One region of the Exiguobacterium sp. s80 genome, then DNA from elsewhere that is predicted to be linked to it. Evidence: predicted binding sites of a transcription regulator. Region 1 holds the regulator's gene; the other holds the start of a gene.
The links. The regulator Rex, encoded in region 1, represses fermentation and respiration genes when NADH is low (regulators of the CRP and FNR family bind a similar motif). The targets are predictions, from matches to a motif close to TTGTGAAATATTTCACAA.
Positions count from the first base shown of each region.

Region 2: cydD (thiol reductant ABC exporter subunit CydD) is a predicted target of Rex. The motif match lies at 4,724-4,741, and genes of this name have one in related genera.

Region 1 is NZ_JACSMP010000009.1:114,584-123,000, reverse strand. Features, by position in the region: gene KNP94_RS13935 (hypothetical protein) at 1-161, opposite strand, end outside; gene KNP94_RS13930 (ABC-F family ATP-binding cassette domain-containing protein) at 161-2,062, opposite strand; gene KNP94_RS13925 (redox-sensing transcriptional repressor Rex) at 2,231-2,890, shown strand; gene KNP94_RS13920 (twin-arginine translocase TatA/TatE family subunit) at 2,890-3,096, shown strand; gene tatC (twin-arginine translocase subunit TatC) at 3,104-3,883, shown strand; tRNA gene KNP94_RS13910 (tRNA-Ala) at 3,991-4,063, shown strand; gene KNP94_RS13905 (hypothetical protein) at 4,235-4,393, shown strand; gene KNP94_RS13900 (hypothetical protein) at 4,495-4,974, shown strand; gene KNP94_RS13895 (hypothetical protein) at 4,979-5,446, shown strand; gene KNP94_RS13890 (hypothetical protein) at 5,473-5,949, shown strand; gene KNP94_RS13885 (hypothetical protein) at 5,964-6,449, shown strand; gene KNP94_RS13880 (FecCD family ABC transporter permease) at 6,546-7,553, opposite strand; gene KNP94_RS13875 (FecCD family ABC transporter permease) at 7,550-8,417, opposite strand, start outside.
Region 2 is NZ_JACSMP010000007.1:28,113-35,414, forward strand. Features, by position in the region: gene KNP94_RS12105 (glycosyltransferase family 4 protein) at 1-783, opposite strand, end outside; gene KNP94_RS12110 (methyl-accepting chemotaxis protein) at 1,056-2,579, opposite strand; gene ypfJ (KPN_02809 family neutral zinc metallopeptidase) at 2,788-3,633, shown strand; gene KNP94_RS12120 (nuclear transport factor 2 family protein) at 3,685-4,068, opposite strand; gene KNP94_RS12125 (Rrf2 family transcriptional regulator) at 4,083-4,565, opposite strand; gene cydD (thiol reductant ABC exporter subunit CydD) at 4,777-6,507, shown strand; gene cydC (thiol reductant ABC exporter subunit CydC) at 6,504-7,302, shown strand, end outside.

The DNA of each region.
Region 1 (8,417 bases):
AGGCCGATCATGCACGAGATGAGGATGAACAACAGGACGACGGCATTAAAGGCATCCGGCCGGATGAAGGCCGACACGTAGTCGGCATACATCGGAACGAAATAGAGCACCCCGGACAATAACCCTTGAACGAGGTTGATGACATAACTTTTCGAGCGCATTAGTGGAAACTCTCCCATCGTTCCATCAGTTCGAGGAGGTCCGTATCAATCTGATCCCGTTCTGCCGATAGCGCCGTCGCCTTCGGAATATCGTTGAAGACTTCCGGTTCGCAAAGCAGTTGTTCGATTTCAGTTGATCGAGTTTCCAGCCGTTCGATGTCTTGTTCGAGTTGTTCGAGCTGTTGTTTCTTTTTTCGTTCTTCTTTTTGCGCATCTTTGTCGATGCTTTTCGAAGCAGCGACTTTGATTGCTTTTTCTTCCTCTGCTTCGAGGCGGGCGATTTCTTCTTTCTCGGCCTTCTTCTCCATATAGTAAGAGTAGTCGCCGAGATAATCCGTCACACCGTCCGGATTCATCTCGATGACGCGTGTCGCAACCCGGTCGATGAAGTAACGGTCGTGGGAGACGAACAGGAGCGTGCCTTCATAGTCGACAAGTGCGTTCTCAAGCACCATCTTCGAATCAAGATCGAGGTGATTGGTCGGCTCATCGAGAATGAGGACGTTCGTTTTGCGTAATTTTAACTTCGCGAGGGCGAGGCGTCCGCGCTCGCCGCCGGATAATTCATGAACGAGCTTGAAGACATCATCACCACTGAACAGGAATTGACCGAGGACGGACCGGACTTGTTGTTCCCGCATCAACGGCCACTCGTTCCAAATTTCATCGATGACCCGGTTGCGGTCGTTGAGCTCGGCCTGCTCCTGATCGTAGTAGCCGACGGAAACGCCGGTCCCGAAACGATGTTCACCGAATAACGGTTTAATCCGGTTGACAAGAACTTTCAGTAACGTCGATTTTCCGATTCCGTTCGGACCAACGAGCGCGAGGGATTCGCCGCGTTGTAAGCGGAACGTGATGCCTTTTGAGACGGCTTCTTCATAGCCGACCGCGAGTTGCGTGACTTGTAACACATCGTTCCCACTTTGTTTTTCAATCGGGAACGACAGGACGGTGCTGCGTTCATCCCCATCCGGACGATCAATCCGGTCGACTTTTTCAAGACGTTTGCGGACGCTTTGTGCGCGTTTCGTCGTCGTCGCCCGTGCGATGTTACGCTGGATGAAGTCTTGCATCTTCGCGATGTCTTCCTGTTGCTGTTCGAACTGCTTCATCTCTTGTTCATACAGTGCTGCCTTTTGTTCCAAGTACTTCGTGTAGTTGCCGGTAAACTTCCGGCAGACGTTCCGTGACAGTTCATAGACGACGTTGACGACCTGGTCGAGGAAGTAACGGTCATGGGAGACGATCAAGACCGCTCCACGGTAACCAGCCAGGTAACTTTCGAGCCAAGAGAGTGTATCGATGTCGAGGTGGTTCGTCGGCTCGTCAAGAATCAACAGCTCAGGTGCCTGGAGCAACATCTTCGCCAGTGCGAGTCGCGTCCGTTGTCCACCGGATAGCGTCTGGATCCGGCGTGAATAATCGTCCGGATAAAAACGCATCCCGTGCAGGACGGAGCGGATGTTGGCTTCGAACTGGTAACCGCCGGCGTCCGAGAAGTCATGTTGGGCCTGATCGTATGTTTTCAACAGACGGTCGTAAGCAACAGCATCATTCAAGATATGGTCCATTCCCATCTCAATCTCCATCCGACGGAGCGAACGTTCCTGCTCTTGCAGATGCTCGAACACGGTCAACATTTCATTCCAAATCGTTTCATTCGACTCAAGACCACTGTCCTGGGCGAGGTAACCGATTTTCACTTCCTTACTCTTCATGATCTCACCAGAGTCATGACTGAGCTCTCCGGCGATGATTTTTAAAAGTGTTGATTTTCCGGCACCATTTCGTCCGACGAGCGCAATCCGGTCCCGCTCCTGCACTTCGAGTTTAATATTGTCTAAAATCGGCTCAACACCGAATGATTTTGATAGTTGGTTCACTTGTAAGAGAATCATAAAAACATCCATCCTTCCACCCTTTAGTCTATCATGAAAAAAACGCAGGAGTCCCGTGGAATATATTATTTGTTAGTCTATGTGAAGTGGTTTACAATCAAAGAGAATAGAATTCTTTGCATTGATTTGGGTGCCACGTCAGAACGTGGCCGAAGGGGGAACTGCAGTATGAATGGGCCAGACACAAAAATACCACAAGCGACGGCGAAACGACTGCCGTTATATTATCGTTTCATTCAGAGTCTTTATAACTCAGGCAAGCTGCGCGTCTCTTCAGCAGAGCTCAGTGAAGCGGTCAAAGTCGATTCAGCGACGATCCGCCGCGATTTTTCCTACTTTGGGGCGTTAGGGAAAAAAGGATACGGTTACAACGTACAACATCTATTGACGTTTTTCCGAAAGACACTGAATCAGGATGAAGTCACGAATGTGGCACTTGTCGGGGTCGGACATCTCGGAACGGCGTTTGCAAATTATAACTTTTTAAAGAATAATAGTACTCGGATAGTCGTTGCGTTTGATGCGGACGAAAACAAGGTCGGAACAACGACGCAAGACGTTCCTATCTATCATGTCTCTGACATGAAAGAGCAAATCGAAGCGAACAAGGTTGATGTCGCCATCTTGACGGTCCCATCCCAGTTCGCACAGTCAGTAGCGGATGAGTTAGTTGAGTATGGTGTGACCGGAATCCTGAACTTTACACCGGCGCGGTTGAACGTACCGGCCCATGTTCGGGTCCATCACATCGATTTGTCGATCGAGTTGCAGTCACTAGTTTATTTCATGAAGCATTATTCGCAATCAGCTGAAGGAGTGAAATCATAATGGAAAACCTTATTCCATCAACCATCGCGTTCATCGGACCAGGGAGCATCGCTTTAATCGGTGCCGTCGCGTTGATCATCTTCGGACCGAAAAAATTACCGGAGCTCGGTCGTGCTGCCGGTCAGACGTTAAAAGAGTTCAAGAGTGCGACACACGGCATCATGGACGATGATAAAGACAACAAGGATGAATCGAAAGAGAAGTGATTAAATTATGGCGATTGATCAAGAACAGAGTGTGACATCGCATCTAGACGAGTTGCGCAAGCGGATCGTCTGGTCACTCATCATCGTCGTCGTCTTGTTCGCCGCGGCCTTTCCGCTCGTCCGACCGCTCGTGCGTTTTCTGCAGTCGGACCTGAAAGAGCTCGGCATCGGATTGAATGCCTTTAATGTGGCCGATCCCCTGATGTTGTACTTGAATTTAGCGTTCATCATCGCGGTCGTCCTGGCTTCACCATTTTGGATGTACCAGCTATGGGCGTTCATCCGACCCGGTTTATTCGAACAGGAACAAAAAGCGACCTTGACGTATATTCCGGTCACGTTTTTCTTATTTTTGTCCGGAATCGCGTTCTCTTATTTTTGGTTACTTCCGTTTCTACTCAAAGTATCGACGGAACTTGGGCAAGAGCTCGGCATCGAGCAAGTCATCGGGGTCGAAAACTATTTCAGTTTCTTAATCCGGCTGACGATTCCGTTCGGTGTCTTGTTCCAACTGCCGGTCGTGACGATGTTCTTGACCCGTCTTGGACTCGTGACGCCATTGTTCATGCGGAAAAATCGGAAATATGCGTACTTTGCGCTGTTTGTCATCGCGGCTTTAATCTCTCCACCGGATGTGACGTCACATCTGATGATTTCGGTACCGTTGTTCGTCCTCTATGAAATCAGCATCATGATTTCAGCCCGGACGTACAAAAAAGTACTGATTCTTGAGCAACAGGCGGAGCTTAAGAGACAAGCGGATTTGATGCGTGAGTTGAATAAGTAACAGTCTCCTCTCGGTCGTTTCGGCGACGGAGAGATTTTTGTTTGGAAGCGCTCTTTTTATATTGAAAAAGTGAATCGATATGGTTTATACTGATTACAAGAATATGAGGGGGCTTAGCTCAGCTGGGAGAGCGTTTGGCTGGCAGCCAAAAGGTCGTCGGTTCGAGCCCGATAGTCTCCATATGTACATCACTTGGCATTTGCCGAGTGGTGTTTTTTGTTATAGTGGTGGCGGCAAAACAGAAGCTTACAGCCTGGATGATGTTGATGAACCGATTGAAGTCGTTTTCTGTGTTTATCCTTTTGAGGGAATGGGAAATTTCTTAATAGGTAATCAAGAGGGGGAAGCATTATGAATCCATTTACGACGTTAATTGCCTTCATCGTCGGCTGTCTTGTTCTGTATCTCGGAATCCGTGATAAGAACGGTTGGTTGATTGGTGTCGCGCTGATTCCGTTAGCAATTGTTGCGTATAGCGTCATCTATCTCATCATTCAAGTTTCAGCCTAGAAACTCCTTTTTTAAGGAAGTTTCTTTTTTTTTGAAACATAACTGGTAAACTGTAAGTATATGACAGTATAGACAGTTGAAACGAGGGAGGGCATTTCAGGATGGAACAAACGCTCCGCGAGGAACGATTACAGGCGTTGACGGTTGCTTATATCGAAAAAAATCAATTGCAGAATAAAAGTTGGGTCATCGCTGCCTTGATGGCGACAGCAGGAACGTTTACGGAAATCTTCAGCACGACCATGTACTTGAGTCTGTTACCGCTTGTCTTTCTCGTGTTTGATCTCCCGTTTCGACTCGAAAAACGAAAAATCCTGGCGCGCTATCTCTCAAGCGACCAAGTGACGAACCAATCGTTGCTGTGGCTCGGGATTCAATTCGTCTTGTACGGTTCGCTGTACACCGTGATACTTGAGACGAAAGAGATGTCGATCTGGAAAATTGCCCTTTGGATGCTGATCATCCTCGCACCGGTCTATTACGTTACGGACTGGTTGTTTAAAAAGATTGCCCGGTCAGGCGATCCCGACTTCGTCAGTGATAAAGAAATTCATGCGAATGTTAAAGAAGTGGAGGAGTGACAGGGTGAGTACATTGATTGAAAAACATACACGGCTCCAGCTGTTGGCAGCGCCGATTAAGAAAGTCCAGATGGGGGTGTTAATTCCCTTACTTTTGATTGGAGTCCTGTTTTGGTTCATCCCGAGCTTGCGACAAACGGGTTTATTTACAACGTTCGCACTCTCTTTACTGGCGTTAGGTGCTGCAGTGAGAGAAGTCATTCGCCTACAGGTTTTAAAGCAACGCCTCGCGAAGGACGTCTATAAAAAGACGGTCTTGAAAGTGGCACGTGTGTCGATGATCGGTTCGTTCATCCCGATCCTTCCACTTTATGTGGGGACTGTTTTTCCACAATACGCCGGTATTTCTTTTACGGTCTTTCTTATGTCGATCATCGTCGCCTATTTGATTGTGTCCCGATTGAACAAAAAAGCGAAACAACTGGATCCGGCATTCGTCACGATGCGTGAGATTGAGAGTTACCGTAAGTAAGCGAAACACACAAGAGGAGTGAACGGATGAGAAACACTTTAAGCACGTATCAAAAATGGACAAAAATCAGCCGGCAAATCCGGACGTATGTAATTGCGGGCGTATTTTTTGCGGTGCTGTTCTTCTCCGGAAGCGGGCACCTGACGGATTCAGCAGTTGGATTTTTGATTCTTACGCCGTTACTCGCCTATAATGGCATGCAGCGAGTGATCCAATCCGTTCTGTTAGTTCGGTCGAAGGTACAGGCGCGACCAGTCAGTCTAATGTTTGGTGGGATCACTTTACTCGAAGCGGTCTTTATTGCGGGTGCCGCAGTTGTCGCCCCGCACCTTGGACAGTGGGGCTATCTGTTTCCGCTAATGTTGTGGATTTCAGGGATGCTGCAATTTCAAAAGTGGACGGACCGGACGGTAGCGAAGCTCGATAAAAAGGATTTGCTTGAGACACCGAACCGAAAAGGAATCGAACACCGTCATCCGACGGGCGAAGGAATCGGGATGTAACGAGGAGGCAGACGATGGAGAGCATGCAACGCGAGCGGAAAATGGATTATATCCGATTTTCAAAACAGGCACGTTACATTCAAACGGTCTTGTTTGGACTGGTATTGTTTGTATTTCTCTTTTTAGCAGACGATTGGCATCTGACAGAATCATCGTTTCAGTATTTTTTGTTAGTCCCTTTGTTGTCCTATCAATGGATCGTCCGATTCCTGAAGTACCGCTATTTCAAGAAGCGATTTGACGGGCTTGAGGCCTGGGATCATCTCGGACTACCGTATATATTGATCAGTATCATCGAAGTACTGGTCGTCGTCCTGGGGCAAATCATCACGCCCTACGTAGCGCGTCCCGAATACATCGGACCGTTCCTTGTCTTTTTCCTAACGGTGCTGTCATTGGACCGAATTGTCGATAAACGGATTAAACGACTCGATCCGACACACTTATCAGAACAGGAATTGATCCGGGCGGAACGGGAAGAAAAACGAATCAAATATTGACTGGTCATCTTAGAGCAACAAAAAAACGCAAGAAGGCGGCGGATTCCGGATTCGCCTACTTCTTGCGTTTTTAGTTGTGACCGCATCATGTAGAGGTTATTTTTTTGACAGCAAATAAATGAAGTAAGGAGCACCGATGATCGCAACGACGATTCCTGCCGGGATGCCTTGCGGGTCAGCGATGTTCCGACCAATCGTATCGGCGAGGACGAGTAACCATCCGCCAATCAAAACGGCGATCGGTAAGAACAGTTGATGCCTTGGACCGACGAGGGCGCGCGCGATATGGGGCGCCATCAAACCGATGAAGGCGATCCCGCCTGTTACAGAAACGGCGGATGCAGCGAGTGCGACAGCGGCGAGTAACAGTTGGATGCGCTCCTTTTCAATCGCGACGCCGACGCCGATCGCAACCGGTTCATTCAGCGCCAGCAGATTGAGTTTGTTTGCCTTATAAAACGTAAACGGTACGAGAATAAGCAGCCAAGGCAATAACGCGTAGACGAATGTCCAGTCCGTTCCCCAGATGTTCCCGGCGAGCCATTTGGCGATGAAGTCGACCTTCTCACGGCGCGCGGATGAAATCAGGACGACCATGATGCCGGATAACGCCATCGAGAATCCGACCCCGGTCAAAATCAGACGAATCGGTTGCAGGCCACGGACACGGTCATACGATAAGGCATAAATGGCAATCGCTGTGATCAATGCCCCGATGAAGGCAGCAACCGGTAACCCATAGATGAACGCACCGACATCGACCGGGAAGTAAAGGAAGAAGGCGGCGATGGCGACACCAGCACCTGTATTGATACCGATGATGCCGGGATCTGCGAGTTCGTTGCGGGTGATGCCCTGAAGAATCGCACCGGATAAGGCGAGTGCCATGCCGGCGAGTACCGTGATTAAAATCCGCGGCAGGCGGAGTGAGAACAAAACAAACTCTTCTTTGAACGATCCTTGACCGAACAGTGTCGGCAGAAGCCGGTCGTACGAGAGGGAGGCGGGCCCAAGCCCGATACTGATGATGATCGTTCCGAACAATAACAGACTAAAGACGATAAAGATCAACCGCTGACGGCGGCGGAGCGATGTTTCAATCATGAGAACGCACGACCTCCTTTGCGGACGATGAGTAAGAAGAACGGCAGCCCGAGCATCGAGACGATCGCAACGACCGGTGTTTCGTATGGAGCATACAGTGTCCGGCCAATCGTGTCCGCGAGTAACATGAACGTTGCACCGAAGACGGCGGTCATCGGGAGGATGAAGCGGTAATCGGTGCCGACGATTGCGCGGACGATGTGCGGAATCATCAAGCCGATGAATGCCATGTTACCGACTAAAGCAACGGCGGCCCCGGCGAGCAGGATGACGACGACGTAGAGTACACCTTTAATCCGGGTGATGTTTTGCCCGAGCCCGAGTGCGACTTCTTCTGATAAGCTTAAAATCGTTAATTGACGTGAGAAGATCATCGCAATCGCGATGCCGATCAGGATGACGGGGGTGATGATTTGCAGTTGCCCCCAGGTCGTTCCAATCAGCCCGCCGGATGTCCATTGCGAGACGTCTTGAGCGATTTTGAAGTAAATGCCGATCCCTTCTGCGATTGCGTATAAAAAAGCAGAAATCGCGGCCCCGGCGAGGACGATTCGAAGTGGTGAAAACCCGCCACGTTTTGAGGCACCGATCCCGAAGACAAGTAGGGCACCGGCTGCTGCTCCAAGGAAACACGCGAGCATGATGCCGTAGTAATTGATACCGGGAATGAAGACGAGCGCAAGAGCAAGGGCCGCGTTCGCGCCTGCCGTCAGCCCAAGCAGTCCGGGATCGGCAAGGGGATTACGTGTCATCGCCTGCATGATCGCACCGGAGACACCGAGTGCAGCCCCGACCAGCACCGCAGCGACTTCGCGTGGTAACCGGATTTCCTGAATGATTTTTGCTTTATCGTTCAAGGGACCG
Region 2 (7,302 bases), on a different contig from region 1:
CTCTTCATGACTGACGAAGCCGAAATAGGTAATATCTTGACGCATTTCTTCCGGAAGAAGAGGATTTAGTTGCTCTTCAATGTAGGTCTCATCTTTTTCACCAATCACCCAAAAACGGGCTTCCGGAAACTCCTGTTTGAATATGACGAACGCTTTAATCGCATCGTTGATTCCTTTATAGGCGGACATACGACCAATGTAAAGAAAAGTCGGTTTTTCTTCTTTATTTTTCCAGTCTATCTCTGGCCATGGGGTGAAATTGATTCCTGCCGGTAAAATCGTAATTCGTTTTGGAGCGAATCCGACATCGATTAAATCGTCAGTGGTCGATTTGCTGACAGTCACCGCCAAATCGTTCCGGTAGAGGCGGAGGCGGGGCGTTTCCGTCCGTTCTCCTAACCAGGCATACGGTTGGTTGACGTTGATCTTCCAAATTTCACGTGTTAGTCGATAAATGAATAGGGCACGTTTTTCTCGTGGTACATAAAGCGGAGTGAAAAAGTGATGGGTATTGACTTGATCGACAACGAGATCAATTGTCGATGCATGTATCTGGTAATAGTGAAAAGCATACAGAAGGACCGTTGCGTTTGTTCCGCGTCGGATATAGGTGACACCATCAAGAAATTCAACGTCGTGACCACCATCAAAGCCAGGTGAGATGTGGGTAAGGCGATAATCTTCGGCAACCCGTTTCAATACTTCGTGAATGAAAACTTCAGCACTGCCTGCTTTCGGATGTTTAATATCACGCCAAGACAAAAATAAGAGGTGTGGTTTCATTATCATGTCCTCCTATACGTGTAGTAGGTCCATTCAAAAAGAGGGTCTCGAAAGGGCGAGTAAGCTACCGCCTCGCTATTTAAAGGGAGGTGAGAGCTGACAACGTCATCTGAAGTCCATTTTCTCACCGCAAGACTCTGCAGTATAATATCAGGGATTTTTCTTTAATACTGTCAGTCTTAATTAGTTATTCGAGGTAGGGATCGCAGATTCCTAGAAGGGTTTCATTTAATTTTAAAAAGCAGGTCCCCGTTAACGAAGGGACCTGCTTTTTAGGATTTAACATGATTCGTTAATTTATCGACGAGTTGTTCGAGCGAATCGGTCATTTGATTGAGTGAATCGGTCATCGTTTCAAATTCGTGTTGGACACCAGCCTGTTCTTCGAGTCCTGCAGCTGTAAATTCGATCCCGCGCCGTACCTCGAGCGAGGCGACACGTGTCGTATCCATGCGTTCACCGATTTCAAGCATTTGCGTACCGACACCTTGGCGTGCTGTTTGAATCGAGCGAATATGCTGTTCGACATCTTGAATCATTCCTGTAATATCAGCGAAGGTCTGACCGACGCGTTTCGTCATCTGACGGTTTTCCGTCAACGTCTCGGCATACGCTCGGGCCGTTGCCTTGATTTGGTTTGTGTCTTCGACAAGAGCCTCTAACACTTCCGTCACTTCATTGGCATAGCTTCGTGACTGGACGGCGAGATGCCCGACTTCGGTCGCAACGACGGCGAAGCCGCGTCCCGCTTCACCGGCGCGCGCAGCTTCAATCGCTGCATTGAGTGCAAGTAAGTTCGTTTGCCCGGCAATTGCTTCAAGACTCGCGAGAATCGTCTGGATTTGATCGGAGCGTCCTGTCATCGTCTCGACGGAATCGTTTAAGCGGTTCGTCGCTTCGACCATTGCTTCGACCCGGCGTTCCATCGACTGCATCTCTTCATTTCCTTCACGTGCGGTGGCTGTCATGTGGACGGCTGTGTCTGCCGTCGTCGCCATCTGTGTTTGAATCGTCGCGATTGCTTGATTGACTTGCTGTAACTGATTCGTTCCATGTTGCATCGATTGATATTGACCGTCGGCAGAGTCGACGATCGGTTCGATGGCAGTAGCGATCTGATCTGTGACGACAACTGAGTTTGCAGCAGCTTGCTTCAAGTGTGTCGTATTCGTTTTTAAATGACCGACCAGTGCTTCGATTTGTTGACTGACGTTCGTGATTAACGTGTTTGCTTCCGTTTCCCTTGCGTGCGCCGCGTGACGTTCACGATTTTGAACGAATACTTGAATGATCAGGGCACTGCTCGTTAAAACTAAGAACACAGCATGAATCAGCAACAAACTAAACGGATACCCGGTCGTTCCGCACAGTAGCGTCGGTGCAAAAAAGAATCCGGCAAAGTGCTGAATCGCAAATAATACCGTGCTGATTAAAATTAAATCGATTCGCCGGAAATAGGCAATCAATGCCAGGACCATGAAAATCGAGAAGTGATATTCGACGAGACCCTCTCCACCGGCGATGATTGACATGCTTGCGAATGTCAGCGTCAGTGTCAAGAGGATGGCGACCTGTTTGCTTTGGGAATTAAGCCGGTACAGGATAACAGCTGCGAAGAGAAAAAAGACAGGAATCAGCGCGACGACCGTCAACGTAGCGAACGACGCGGCTGGTCCTTTTCCCTGTAAAAGGGAGTAGCCTTCTCCAAACGTTGTGAAGCGGTGGAGTCCATGGACGATTAAAGATAAAACGACGATAAGAGACGTGATGCTGAGCATGAGTTGATGACGTTTCATAAAATAAAATTCCTCCGATTTCTAGTTGAAACTAAAACAAAGACAAAGTTCTGTTTTTGTAGGGGTATCAAGACTATCGGTTGCACGCATGTGTTTGTTGACTGGAAAAAAAGTTAGCTGCACATCCATTATTTTTCTAAAAGAACGTGGCATGAATAAATGCCTGAACGGGTATATAAAAACATCGAAATTGGTAGGAGGAAGCCGCATGAAGTGGAAAGGAAGAGAACGAAGTTCAAACGTAGAAGACCGCCGGGGAATGGGCGGGAAAGGAATCGCTGGAGTCGGAGGTGGACTTGGCATCATCATCTTGATCGTCGTGACGTTGATGGGTGGGAATCCTGCTGATTTGCTGGGGGATTTATCCGGTTCAGAGAGCGGTACGAACTCAGGCTATCAAGAAACAGCGAAAGAAAAAGAAGCCGCCGATTTTGTCTCGGTCGTGCTCGCCGATACGGAACGTGTCTGGACGAAGGAGTTTAAACAAGACGGGATGACATACAAAGAACCGACACTTGTCCTTTATACCGACCAAGTCAGTTCAGCGTGTGGACAAGCCGGAAAATCGGTCGGTCCTTTTTATTGTCCGGGCGATCAGAAATTATACATTGATTTAAGTTTTTATGATGAATTACAAACTAAGTACGGGGCGCCTGGCGACTTTGCGATGGCTTACGTCATTGCCCATGAAGTCGGTCATCACGTCCAGACGTTACTCGGGACGTCAGATGAGATCATGCCGCTCCGTCAAAAGATGAGCGAAGAGAAATTCAATAAATACCTCGTCCGGTTCGAACTGCAGGCAGATTATTATGCCGGCGTGTGGGCACATCACGCGCAAGGGGAGAACTTGTTGGAAGAAGGCGACCTTGAAGAAGCGCTTGGTGCTGCAAATGCCGTCGGTGACGATACCCTTCAGAAAAAAGGTCAAGGATACGTCGTGCCGGAAAGCTTTACGCACGGGACATCGAAACAACGGAAAAGCTGGTTCCAAAAAGGTTTTGATAACGGAACGATTGAAGGCGGCGACACGTTCGAAGCAGCAAACTTATAAGCGGATGACTTCAAAAAGAGACCGTTCCGAGTGGGGAACGGTCTCTTTGGGTTAGTCGTTGTAATTGTTAAACATCTTCGCATCATCCGGCACATTGGCGAGGTAGACGATTTTTCCGTCTGCATCAAGGCGGGCGATATCCGTCCCGTCCTGCGTGAAGACCGCTCCGTCAGCCCGCTTGCCGCAGACGGCCCAGCGTGTCTCGAATGTATCGCCATCTGCTGACGGGAGCCAGGCTTCATACATGTGCTTGATGTCCTGGTTGGCAGTGAAGACCAGGCGGACGAATTTTTTCCAGGCGTCGATCCCGTGTTGTTCCTGTCCACTCAAGACGAACGTGATGTCGTCCGAAAAGAGTGAAATGAGGTCACTAAAAGCCTGTTCATCGGTCCGGGAAGCGTCAAATAACTCAAAGTAGCGGTCAAGTGTAGTCATGCGTAAGTCTCCTTTTAGTTGCGAATCATTTGTTGTTCAATCAAGGCTTGCAATGTCGTTAAGTGGTCAGGGGGACAGTTCCTGTCGATTTCCTGTCGGAGCGATCCAATCGTTTCACGTTTTAAGGTCGATTGCCAAGCATCTTCCGCTTCCGTCATCAAGTTAGATAAGAGGCGGACGTTCTGTTCTTTGATGCCCATCAAATCTTCAAAGACACCACTTGAAGCATAAAGGGATTGTTTTCCTTCGATGGCTTCGTAGACGTCAAAGATACGAATCCGATCGGAAGGTTGATTCAGTCGGAAACCGCCTTTGACCCCCGGGACAGACAGAAGGAGGTCGGCACTGACGAGTTTACGCAATAGTTTTTGAAAGTACGTCGGTGAAGCGCCGAGCTGCTGACTGATGAACTCACCGGGTAAAAGTCCTTTCTCCGGCAAAAAGGTCAGTAACAGCATCGCGTAGACGGATTGTTCGACTCCGGTTTTCATTTGCATGGTAATTCGCCCTTTCTGTATAACGTGGACAACTATTATCCATAATAGTGGGTGTTAGCAATTTTGTCGAGTAAAACGCTTCTCACAAAACCGTCACACCTTTGGAGCGGCATTCTCATGGCAACTAAACGAAGGATTCGGTATACTGAATGTACGATATGTGAAAATATTCACTAAAAGTCGTTCACAATTTGTGAAGGGGCGTTTTTATATGAATCCACTTAAAGGAATCATCTCGATTCCACGTACGATCATGTTGCAATTGATGCTGGCGGCTGTCCTGATGGGGATTGCGGTCATCGGTCAATCGTACTTGATCGTCATCATCGTCGACCGCATTTTTCTCCAAGGGGACGCCTTTGCGGCAATTGTTCCGCTACTCGGTATCTTACTGCTCATGCTGATGTTACGGGTCGCTGTTACGTATTGGAACGGGCGGCTCGGGACGGTTCTCGCGGCACGTGTCAAACAAGACATTCGCCAGGCGCTCGTCGCGAAGTATACGATGAGTTCCGTCGAAGTGATGTCGCAAGGACAGTCGGGACAAAAGGTCAGTGTGTTGCTTGACGCGGTCGATGAGATGGACAGCTATTACAGCCAATACTTGCCGAAAGTCATCCAGACGTCGATCGTTCCCTTGATGGTACTGATCGCAGCATTCAGTTATGACTGGATTACGGGACTCGTTATGATGATCACGGCACCATTCATTCCACTGTTCTACATCGTCATCGGAATCATGACGCAAAAACGTGCCGATACGCAGCTCGAGAAGATGACGGCGTTCTCCGGAACCTTTCTCGATACGCTGCAAGGCATCACGACGTTAAAGTTGTTTGGTCGCGCGAAAGCACAGCAGGACGTCATCGAACGGAGCAGTCTCGACTTCCGTGATGCGACCTTGACCGTGCTGAAGCTTGCCTTCTTGTCGTCGTTGATGCTGGAGTTCATCTCGATGCTCAGCATGGGGATGATTGCCCTTGAGGTCAGTCTCCGGTTGATTCTCTTCCAAAGCATCACCTTTGTTCCAGCCTTCTTGATGCTCGTGCTTGCACCGGAGTATTATTTGGCCTTAAAAGAGATGGGGGCTGCGTTCCATACCGGACGGGGCAGTGTTGCGGCGGCGAAACAGATTGCGTCTGAACTGACGCAAGACGATCGGGGCGTAACGTTCGGAACGGTTGAATTAAAGTCCGCGACACCACCGCGGATTGAATTAAAAAATGTGGACTTTACGTATCAGGACGAGCGGTTTGCACTGACCGACGTCACGCTGCGCATCGAACCGTACCAAAAAGTCGCCTTGATCGGACGAAGTGGTGCCGGGAAGTCGACCGTCCTGCAGTTACTCGCGGGACTGGCCGATCCAAAGAACGGCGAAGTGCTCCTGAATGGTCAGCCACGCGCACAAATCACGGAAACGAGCTGGTTTGAACAGCTCAGCTATATCTCGCAGCATCCTTACCTGTATGCGGGGACACTCGCCGACAACATCGCCATTGGTGAATTACGGGAGGCGACGCGGACAGACATCGAGCGTGCGGCAGCTGCCGCAGGACTCGGGGAACTGATTGCGAGTTTACCGGACGGGCTCGACACCGGAATCGGTGAAGGGGGGCGCGGTCTATCGGGTGGCGAAAAACAACGGGTCGCACTCGCCCGTGCCTTCTTAAAACGACCGAACGTCATCCTGTTCGATGAACCGACGACGGGACTCGACGTCAAGACGGAACACCTGTTACAGCAGGCAATCCAGGAACTCGGACGGACGGCGACCGTCATCACGGTCGCACACCGTCTGCATACGATCGAACAGTCGGACAACATCGTCATTTTAGAGGCCGGCCGGATCGTCGACCAAGGCATACATGAGGCGTTACTCGCACGGGATTCGGAATACGCACGGATGCGTGCCGTCCAACGAGGGGAGGAAACACGATGAAGGAATTGATGGGTATTTTTCGATTGATGCTGCACCAGAAACGGGATATCGTCCTCTCGATTGTCTTTGGTGTTCTTGCCGGCGTCACGGCGGTGGGTCTGTTTGCAGCAAGCGGCTTCCTGATTTCGAAGGCGGCACTGTTGCCACCGATTCAAACACTCGCTGTACTGATTGCCTTGCAAAAAATATCAAGCCTGACGCGTGCCGTCAGTCGGTATGCGGAGCGTTATTACTCGCACCGGGCAACGTTTACGATTTTGAGTGATTTACGGACGACGTTTTACAAACGGCTCGAACCGCTTGCGCCGGGAATCTTCGCGAAGTACCGGAGCGGTGACTTACTCGCGCGAATCGTCGGCGATGTCGAGAGTCTGCAGAACACGTTTTTACGTGTCGTCTATCCGCCGATCATTCTCGTCCTCGTCTTTCTGTGTACGATCTTTTTTGTCAGCTTCTTCTCACTCAGCGTCGCGCTCGTCCTCGTGTTCGGACTGTTATTGACGGGATTCATCATCCCGGGCTGGTTCGCTTACCGGGAACAGCGTTTCGCGCGGACCGTTCGCGCGCGGCGCGGGGAACTCTCGACGGAAGTGACAGAGTTGTTCCAAGGCTACCGTGACTTAAAAATCTATCAGCAACTCGCGAACAAAGAGATGGAACTGAACGAAGTCGCAGCTCGTTATGTCGCAGAAGAACGGCGAAACGGACTACATGCCGTCTCGAACCTGGCGCTCAATACACTGGTGACGTTAGTCATCTCGTGGCTCGTCCTCGGACTGGGTGCCTACCTCGTCG